2 regions of the Furfurilactobacillus sp. W61-4 genome follow, and region 1 is predicted to be linked to the other one. Evidence: predicted binding sites of a transcription regulator. Region 1 holds the regulator's gene; the other holds the start of a gene.
What was found. The regulator CtsR, encoded in region 1, represses protease genes until heat stress. The targets are predictions, from matches to a motif close to TTGGTCAAAAAAGGTCAAANA.

Region 1 (5,211 bases):
TTCTGGAGTCATCGCCCAAATTTTGTTTACTGGAACCCATCCCGTGACGCCAGCTTGGCTAACCACCGTCAGGATGATGCTGGCAGGTGGAATTTTGTTAATTTACAGTACGCTCGCTGGTGGTCACCCATTGGCCGTATGGCGTCATCGAAAAACCGCTTTTCAGCAGATTGTTTTTGCTTTAGCCGGTCTCATTCCCATTCAATTTTTCTATTTCTTGGCAATTCAATATGGTAATGCGGCATTGGCGACCATTTTGCAATTTCTCGGCCCCTTGGTTATTGCCGGTTATTACCTGATTTTTCACCACGAAATTCCATCCCGTGCAGAAAGCATTGGGATGTTACTAGCACTAGCTGGTGCTTTTTTTGTGGTTACCCACGGTCGTATCGATCATTTGGCCGTCTCTCCGGGGCTGTTGTTTTGGGGTTTGATGTCAGCGATTGCCGTGGCAACCAGTACGTTGCTACCTCGACCATTATTGCCGCGCTTCGGAGCCATCAATGTCAATGGCTGGGGACTTTTAATCGGTGGTTTGGCCATGAATGTCATTCAACCAGCTTGGGTCGGTGTACCGCCATTAACCAGTCGAACGCTCCTTGCCATCGGTCTGGTTGTTTTATTTGGAACTTTAATTGCCTTTGTCATGTATTCTGCTAGCCTACGGTATATCTCACCCACAACGGCTAGCCTTTTAGATGCCTTTGAACCCCTTGCAGCGACGGTAATTTCGATTACGGTGCTGCATATTCCATTTTCATGGGCTGATGGCCTAGGCGGTAGTTTAATCATCTTAGCGGTGGTGATGTTGACCTTGGGCTATAAGCGGCCAAACTGATGAACTTATATGAGTTGGTTCAAGATAATTCAATTGATGTCTTGGTAACTTATGGAACCGCACGCAAGCGTGGTATAATTAGTTTGTTACTGAAATTAAATGGAGGTTTTTAACGTGAAAATTATTGCTTACGGAATTCGTGATGACGAGCGTCCATATGTTGATGAATGGGCCCAAAGCCAAGGAATTGAAGTCAAAGCAACTAGTGAGTTGTTAACAGAAGAGACTGTGGATCAAGCAGCCGGTTTTGATGGGGCGGTCGTTTATCAACAAAAGCCTTACACAGCTGCGGTTATTGATCGTTTAGCAGAACTAGGCGTTAAAAATATGTCCTTGCGTAATGTCGGGGTGGATAACGTCGATGCAGAAGCAGTTAAACGGACTGGCTTACGTGTCACCAACGTTCCAGCCTATTCACCTGCCGCAATTGCTGAATTTACCGTAACCGAATTAATGCGATTATTACGTCACACAAAACAATTCGAACGTCGGCAAGCAAAGGGTGACTTACGCTGGGCACCAGATATTGCCACTGAGTTGAACACGTTGACTGTTGGGGTCATCGCAACTGGGCGAATTGGCCGAGCAGCTATTCAAATTTATCAAGGCTTCGGTGCCAAAGTTGTGGCGTATGATGTCTTCAAAAATCCTGAGTTAGAAAAAACGGGCATGTATGTTGATACGTTAGATGAACTATATGCACAAGCCGACGTTATTTCTTTGCACGCGCCAGCCACTAAAGAAAACTATCACATGTTAAATGCAGCAGCCTTCAGTAAGATGAAAGATGGCGTGATCATCTTGAATCCGGCTCGTGGTGATTTGTTAGACACCGATGACTTAATCGTTGCTTTGGATTCTGGTAAAGTCGGTGGTGTTGCCATGGACGTTTATGAGGGTGAAGTCGGCATCTTTAATGCTGATTTTGGTCAATTTGATGCCATTCCTGACGAACGGTTAAAAGATTTGATGTCACGGGACAACGTTTTGGTGAGTCCGCACATTGCGTTCTACACGAAGACAGCGGTTCGTAACATGGTGCAGTTTGCTTTAAACAACAATCGTCAGTTAATCGAAACTGGCACGGCTGACAATGTCGTTTCGTTTGACTAATCAGGATTTGGTAACGCCGGATATAAATGTGTTCGTCTGTTTGTAAAGAGCTAGTATCGATTATGTAAAACCCATGCTTTCATGATGAAGGCATGGGTTTTATCGGCTATACTAGGTGAGACGCATGGCACTTTCTTCAGTAAAGGAGTCTTATCATGTCTTTCAGTCAAAACGCCTACCAAGCCAACCGGTCACTTTGGCAAGCCAGCATTCAGCATCCATTTATTCAGCAACTGCGTGATGGTACTCTGCCTGAAGCAACCTTTCGTTATTACATCATTCAAGATCATCATTATTTGCATGACTTTGCGCGGGTGCACGATTTAACGGCGCAAGTAGCTGAAAACAAACAGGTCAAACAGCTTTTAACAGATTTGGCGAACGGTCTGCGGGCTGGTGAAATCACAACCCGAACGACGTTTTTTAAACCGTTAGCGATTACGCCAAGCGATGTGACACAGACGCCAATGGCACCGACAACCTATGCTTATACGTCGCACATGTATCGGACGCTATCACAGGCGGGACCAGCTGCCGCCATTGCCGGTCTACTACCTTGTGCTTGGTTGTATGCGGATATTGGTGCTGCCTTACAAGGGGTGAACTCACCGGTTCCTGTCTATCAGGCCTGGTTAGACAGTTACCAAGCCGCTGATTATACTGACGCTGTGGCGACCCAAATCGAATTGACTGACCAAGTTGCCGCTGCCACAGATCAAGCGGGACGGGCACAAATGATGGCCGCATTTGCGCGGAGTACGTATTTTGAACTCAACTTTTGGCAAATGGCACTTGATCATCAACAATGGCAGCTATGATTATTTTCGTTACGTTAGTTAGCCTCGTATGATGACAGGGCGTTGTTTGTGAAGACCAATAAAATTGCCACAGAAGTACATTTCATTACTAATCTGAATCATCAAGACACGGGACATAAAGTCAAGTGACGCCGCCGAAAAGTGAATTGTAAACGATGAAAAAATGTCATCGTTTGTAGTTCGCCCGCAACACGCGTCACTGTCCGACTTATGTCCCGTTTCCGCGTTCTACGCGTCTGGATGACCGAGGCATGTGTCAGTGGTATTTTATTTGGGCCTACCGAGGCCTTTGAATCCTTTATGATTGCAAATTTAGTCAGGGTTCGTATAATATAGTCAATATTAGTCAAAGACTGGGGTGAGCAATCATGGAAGGACCAACTAACATTTCGGATGTGATTGAGAAATATTTGAAGGGTATCTTGGCTGATGAAGAACAGGTGGAAATCCGCCGTTCTGATATTGCCGACCAATTTAATGTCGTTCCTTCACAAATCAATTACGTGATCAAAACCCGCTTCACCATCCAGAATGGCTACATCGTAGAGAGTAAGCGCGGCGGCGGTGGCTATATCCGGATCGAAAAAGTTAATTTGTTGGCAGATACGGATGTGCTCGATAGTCTGCTTAGCGACGTCGTGGGCGATGCCATTAATCAACACGACGCATATGCGATTATTAATTCATTATTCAACGACGGTGTACTCAAGGAACGCGAGGCCAATATTATTTTAGCGGCAATTGATAAAGACACCTTGGCCGTGGCTGACCATGAGGTGGAAAATACGCTACGCGCCCGTATCCTGATTGGCGTGCTGAATCGTTTACGGTTTGAAGACTGAGCGTTAATGAAAGGCAGGACAGCAAATGGACAATTTATTTACCCCGAGTGCTAAAGATGTTCTCGTTTTGGCGCAAGAACAAGCGAAGTATTTTAAACACCAGGCGGTCGGCACTGAGCATTTGCTCCTTGCTTTAACCATTGAACAAAATGGGATCGCTAGTAAAGTTTTACAACAATTCAATATTACTGAAGAAGATGTCCGTGAAGAAATCGAACGGTTCACTGGTTATGGAACGTTAACTAATGTTGACAAAGAGACGTACCTTCCTTATTCACCAAAGGCGAAGGATATTCTCACGATCGCTGGTGATGAAGCGAAACGGTTGGGTGCGACCAAGATTGGGACCGAGCACCTATTATTGGCGCTACTTTCTGATGAAAGCATTTTGTCTTCACGTATTTTGGTGACGTTAAATCTCGACTTGGCTCAAGCACGCAAAGTGATTCTGCGTAAGCTAGGAATTACTGATTCACCACGGCGTCGACAACAAATGAGCAAGGCTGCCAATAATAAGCAGCAAACAGAAGGAACACCAACACTAGATTCGTTAGCACGCGATTTAACGGCTTTGGCGGCGGATAACCAGATGGATCCGGTTGTTGGTCGGAGCAAAGAAGTTAAGCGGGTCATCCAGATTTTGAGTCGTCGAACCAAAAACAACCCCGTTTTAATTGGTGAACCTGGGGTGGGGAAGACAGCGATTGCTGAAGGATTAGCTCAAAAGATTGTCGCTGGCGACGTGCCTGAAGACTTAAGCGACAAACGTTTGATGATGCTTGATATGGGCTCCTTGGTTGCTGGCACTAAGTATCGTGGTGAGTTTGAAGATCGGCTGAAGAAAGTCATTGAAGAAATTTACAATGACGGACATGTGATCTTATTCATCGATGAGTTACACACACTAATTGGCGCTGGCGGTGCTGAGGGTGCGATTGACGCTTCTAACATTTTGAAGCCGGCCTTGGCTCGTGGTGAACTACAAACAATTGGCGCGACAACTTTAAACGAATATCAAAAGTACATTGAATCTGATGCCGCGTTGGAACGCCGGTTTGCAACAGTTCAAGTCGATGAACCGACGGAAGCTGAAGCTGTGGAAATCTTAACGGGATTAAAGCCACGTTATGAAGAACATCATCAAGTTGAGATTACTGATGACGCAGTTAGTGCGGCGGTCAAGCTATCGGCTCGCTATATCACGGAGCGTTTTCTGCCTGATAAAGCGATCGATTTGATGGATGAAGCCGGTGCCAAGGTTCGTATTGATGCTGCCGGTCACAAGACAAAATTAGCTAAGCAAGAAGATAAGTTAACTGACTTACAGCAACAAAAAGAAGCGGCGATTGAGAATCAGGACTTTGAAGGTGCGGCTGCAATTCGTGAAAAAGAGATGGCAATGCGAAAACGCGTTGATAAGCTCTTGGATGAACAGGACAATGAAAAGCTCAGCGGCCAGCCACATTATGAGCTACAAGTGACTGAAGAGGATGTTGCCGAAGTTGTTTCAGAATGGACTGGTGTGCCGCTGACACAACTGCGAAAAGACGAAGAGTCACGATTACTCAACCTAGAAAAGGTTTTACATGAACGGGTAGTC
Region 2 (5,211 bases), on a different contig from region 1:
TTGACGATTGCGGCAATGGGGCTGGTGATCACGGCGACACTAATTAAAATCAAGCTGCGTGCTGAACCAATTTTACCCTCAGAAGTCCTAATGGTCAGCGGATATAAAGATATTCTGACCATGGTCGATCAGAAAATTATAATTAACGCAGCGATCGCCCTGATCGCACTTATTGGCCTTATTTGGTGGTTAACCGGCCACGTGCAGACCCAAACACTGTCCACTTCGTCACGGATCAGTCGATTAGTATTGGGGGTAATGATCCTAATAAGTCCCATTCAGTTCAATCACGTCGCTAGCATTCCTGGTCAATTTGTCAAAACCATGGGCGATGATCCATCGTTTTATTCACAAACCATTGGCGCCCAGATCAACGGCCCGGTGATCCAATTTTTAAATAATATTGACGTCAAAATTATGGCTAAACCGGCTGACTATTCTAAGCAAGCCATGTCGCGCCTCGTCCATCGCTATCAACAACAAGCCCGGCAGATAAATCGCACACGAACGACCGATATCAGCAACCAAACCGTTATTTTCAATTTGAGCGAAAGCTTTTCCGATCCTCGACGGGTACCACAGCTCAAAGTCAATCATAATCCGCTTCCGTTTATTTCCTCAATTAAGCGCGACACCACTGCTGGCTTGATGATGAGCTCCGGATATGGTGGTGGAACCGCCAATATGGAATATCAAACGCTCACGGGCCTCTCCATTACCAATTTTTCGCCAACGCTGCCAACGCCGTACACGCAACTCGTCCCAAACGCAGCCTACACCCCAGCATTTAATAATCTCTTCCCTTATTCCGTGGGCATCCACCCTTACACGGGTAATTTATATGATCGCATCACCGTTTATAAAAAGTTTGGGTTTAACCAATTTGACTATTTAGGCAGTTCCTCACCCATCACCAATCAACATCATGTGGGCACAAATCCCTATCTGTCCGATCAAACCGCTTATCAAAATACCCTTCGACAATTGAAACACCATGCCAACGGTCAGTTCATTAATCTAGTGACGATGCAAAATCACATGCCCTTTGATAACTATTACGCGCACAATCAGTTCAAAGTGACGGGTCAGGCTTTCGCCAGTGAAACAAGCCAACGATCCATTGAAAACTATGCCAAGGGGATCTCAATTAGCGATCAACAAGTCAAAAAGTTCATTGAACAGCTTGATCTAATCGATCGACCAATCACTTTAGTTTGGTATGGTGACCATCTGCCTGGCATTTATGATGGTTTATCGATGAAAAAGGATGGTCAAGCGTTGCACGAAACCGACTACTTTGTGTACTCAAATCGCTATGCTCGTGCCCACGGTGCTAAGCAAAAAGTCAATCAGCCGGTGGTTGCGCCCTACTCGTTTCCGGCCTTAGTTTTAAAACAACTAAATGCAAAAGTTTCTCCCTATTACGCGTTACAGACAGAACTTTTAGAACAGTTGCCGGCAATGTCAACCAGTTCAAAGGAAGGATCTGTCAACAACTTCAATGCCGCCACTGAATACACTAATTCAACCGGCCATCCGATCAGTGAACACCAATTATCTGCTAACCAGCAGCAGTTACTTCACGACTACCAACTGGTCCAATATGACATCACGGCTGGTCATCACTACATTGAGTCACAACACTTCATGAAATAAATAATCTGTGAATTCGGACTTGTGACATAAGTATATGTAAGACGAACGGTGCCCCCCGATGACGTGCGCCAAAGGCCTGCCAATTCCGTTCAACATAAATAGTGCCGCTTCCCAAAGCTCGGGAAACAGCGCTATTTTCGTTGGTACTCGTTGGCAAAACGGAGTCATGTCGTAGCTCCATTTTTATTTAGCCGCACCGATTGACTAATTAGCACTCTCACAAATAAAGTGCTAAAAAAAGAGGCAATTGACTTGCACACATAAAGTTAGCGTGTATAATACTAGCTAAAGGTCAATGTTGGTCAAACAAAATTTAACTAACGCCTTTTCCATCACGCCTGGCAACTAGCAGGTCGTTTGATGAATACTGATGAAGGAGTGATCACGACATGCTTTGTCAAAACTGCCAGAAGAATGAGGCAACAATCCATTTAGGCGTCAATATGAATGGGCAACAAATGCAAGTAAATTTGTGTCAAGATTGCTATCAACTTCTCCAACAAGCAGGCAATAATTTAATGAATGGTAATAGAAACGGAGGCTCAAACATGGCTCAAGATCCATTTGGCTTTGGTAACTTGGACAATCTCTTTGCGGCAATGCAAAATGGGAACGTCAATGCAAATAACTTCCAGCAGGCCCAGCAAGGCCCAGCAACCCAAGCTGGCCGTGGTGGTAATAATAACGGCGGTAACAACCGCAACAGTAAGCACCCACTGCTCGATCAATATGGGTTAAACCTAACTGATCAAGCCAAGGCGGGGAAAATCGATCCAGTCATCGGTCGTGATGGCGAAATCGATCGTGTTATTGAAATTTTAAACCGTCGGACCAAGAACAATCCCGTTCTAATTGGGGAAGCCGGTGTTGGTAAGACGGCCGTCGTTGAGGGTTTGGCGCAGGCCATCGTTAACGGTAAAGTGCCAGAAAAATTACTTAATAAACAAATTATCCGGTTGGATGTCGTGTCCCTTGTTCAAGGAACAGGGATCCGTGGTCAGTTTGAACAGCGGATGCAACAACTGATGGATGAAGTCTCCAAGAATGATGATATCATCCTCTTTATCGATGAAATCCATGAAGTCGTCGGCGCCGGAAATGCTGAAGGTGGTATGGACGCTGGTAACGTTTTGAAGCCAGCTTTAGCCCGTGGTGAATTCCAGTTGGTTGGCGCAACCACGCAAAAGGAATACCGTGACATTGAAAAAGATGCGGCATTGGCCCGTCGTTTCCAGCCAATCGAAGTTGAAGAACCATCGATTGAAGATACGATTTCCATTCTAAAGGGCATTCAGAAGCGCTACGAAGACTATCACCACGTCCACTACTCTGATGCCGCTATTGAAGCGGCTGCTCGTTTGTCAGCTCGCTACATCCAGGATCGTTTCTTACCGGATAAAGCGATCGATTTGGTCGATGAAGCCGGCTCTAAGAAGAACCTGACGTTACGCAATGTCGACCCAACTTCTTATGAAGATAAGATTCACACTGCTGAAGCGCACAAACAATCTGCTTTGGACAAGGAAGATTACGAGAAAGCAGCTTATTACCGTGACCAAGTCAACCAGCTTGAACGGGCTAAAAAGGACGCCGAAGAGAATCCGCAATCTGATGATGCGGCCACTGTCACAGAAAAAGACATCGAACACATCATCGAAGAAAAGACGGATATCCCTGTTAGTGATCTACAAACGCAAGAAAAGAGTCAGCTGAAGGATCTTGACAAACGTTTGGAAGCTCATGTTATCGGTCAAAATCAGGCTGTTGATAAAGTTGCTCGGGCGATTCGCCGTAACCGAATTGGGTTGAATCAAACTGGTCGGCCAATTGGCTCCTTCCTCTTCGTCGGTCCAACCGGAGTTGGTAAAACAGAAACGGCCAAGCAATTGGCTAAGGAACTATTTGGTTCGAAGGATGCCATGATTCGCTTTGATATGAGTGAATACATGGAACAGTACAGCGTTTCTAAACTAATTGGTTCGGCACCTGGTTATGTGGGTTACGAAGAAGCTGGGCAATTAACTGAACAAGTTCGTCGACACCCTTACTCACTAATTCTGTTGGACGAAATCGAAAAGGCCCACCCGGATGTTATGCACATGTTCTTACAGATCTTAGATGACGGTCGCCTGACTGATTCACAAGGTCGCACGGTTTCCTTCAAGGATACGATCATCATCATGACCTCGAATGCGGGTTCTGGTGATTCCGGTGAAAATAGTGTCGGGTTTGGGGCCGCTCAAGATACTCACGCTAGTCTGATGGCTAAGTTAGGCAATTACTTCAAACCAGAATTCTTGAACCGATTCGACGATATCGTTGAATTTAACTCCTTGAGTAAGGATGATCTTGGTCAAATCGTTGAATTGATGTTGACTGACGTTAACGATCAATTGGATACGCGTAACTTGCACATTCGCGTTACTAAGCCAGTTGAGGCTAAGTTAGTTGACCTTGGCTACAACCCAACCATGGGGGCCCGCCCATTACGTCGTGTCATTCAAGAGCAATTAGAAGACCGGATTGCCGACTTCTTCCTGGATAATCCTGATGCGCACAACTTAGTTGCGGTCATGGATGGTGACCAGATCAAAGTTGAAGCTGATGACCAGGCTCAGCCAGCTTCAGTTGCTCAAAACGCAGAACAAACAAAGTAATCTAATGAACCACTTAAAGTCTCGCCATTTTGTTGGTGGGACTTTTTATTTGGTAAATCCTGCTAGTCTTTGATCCCTTACCAACAATGTCCAGGGCCGACCATCCTGCCGATTTTCTGATTTTTAACTCTTTATATGCTAGCTGTTTGGCTTAATCAATGTAATGGTCAAACAATATTCTGGTATGCACCAGATTCACGGTATAACAGCAAAAAGCGCCCCACATCACATCAAATCAAAAGTATTTTTAGCATGTTTGACTCTTTAGGATTTCACTAAGCGATTTAAATCGTTCTGCCGTTTGACTGTCCTTTGCGCTATACTATGACTAATACTAAGTGCAATGGGGTCTGCAATTATGAGTGACAATTTAGTCGAAGGTGTACCAGTCTGGGTTTATTACACCGATGTTGATTCAGGTAAAACCTTGCTTGAACCAAAAGTACTGCGGGGTAATGTTGGCGAACCCTTTAAAGTTGACGTGCCAGAAATCAATGATTTTAGGTTATTGCATCATACAGGTACGCTTGAAGGTTGGTTCTCTAACCAGCAACAAGAAGCCCGTCTATATTTCCGTGAAGCTAATTGGGCCGAAGTTGAACAGGTCAAAATGTATGCCACTATTCAAGAAGACATGCCTACTTATGATCGTCCTGATGGTGAATTACAAGCTTTAGAAATGCCAGTTGGTTCCGTATGGCGCGTCTTCTCGCGAGTGGCAACCGATAATGGTGAATTTTGGTATAACATGGGGATTAATCAATGGGTCATGTACAAGCCCAATGCCTTTGCGCTTAATTCAAAACCAGTTAGACCTACTTCACATCAAGATAATCTACCGGAGCATCATTGGGACGTTAATCCGATCTCTGCTCGAGGCGAGATTGATTTTGTCGAT

Region 2: the regulator CtsR is predicted to act here: its motif matches at 1,945-1,965, upstream of AC27FN_RS09745 (ATP-dependent Clp protease ATP-binding subunit).

Annotation. Positions count from the first base shown of each region.
Region 1 is NZ_BAAJNZ010000006.1:46,269-51,479, forward strand. It holds gene AC27FN_RS08340 (DMT family transporter) at 1-838, shown strand, start outside; gene AC27FN_RS08345 (D-2-hydroxyacid dehydrogenase) at 953-1,951, shown strand; gene tenA (thiaminase II) at 2,107-2,769, shown strand; gene AC27FN_RS08355 (CtsR family transcriptional regulator) at 3,138-3,611, shown strand; gene AC27FN_RS08360 (ATP-dependent Clp protease ATP-binding subunit) at 3,637-5,211, shown strand, end outside.
Region 2 is NZ_BAAJNZ010000009.1:13,814-19,024, forward strand. It holds gene AC27FN_RS09740 (LTA synthase family protein) at 1-1,656, shown strand, start outside; gene AC27FN_RS09745 (ATP-dependent Clp protease ATP-binding subunit) at 2,046-4,313, shown strand; gene AC27FN_RS09750 (MucBP domain-containing protein) at 4,672-5,211, shown strand, end outside.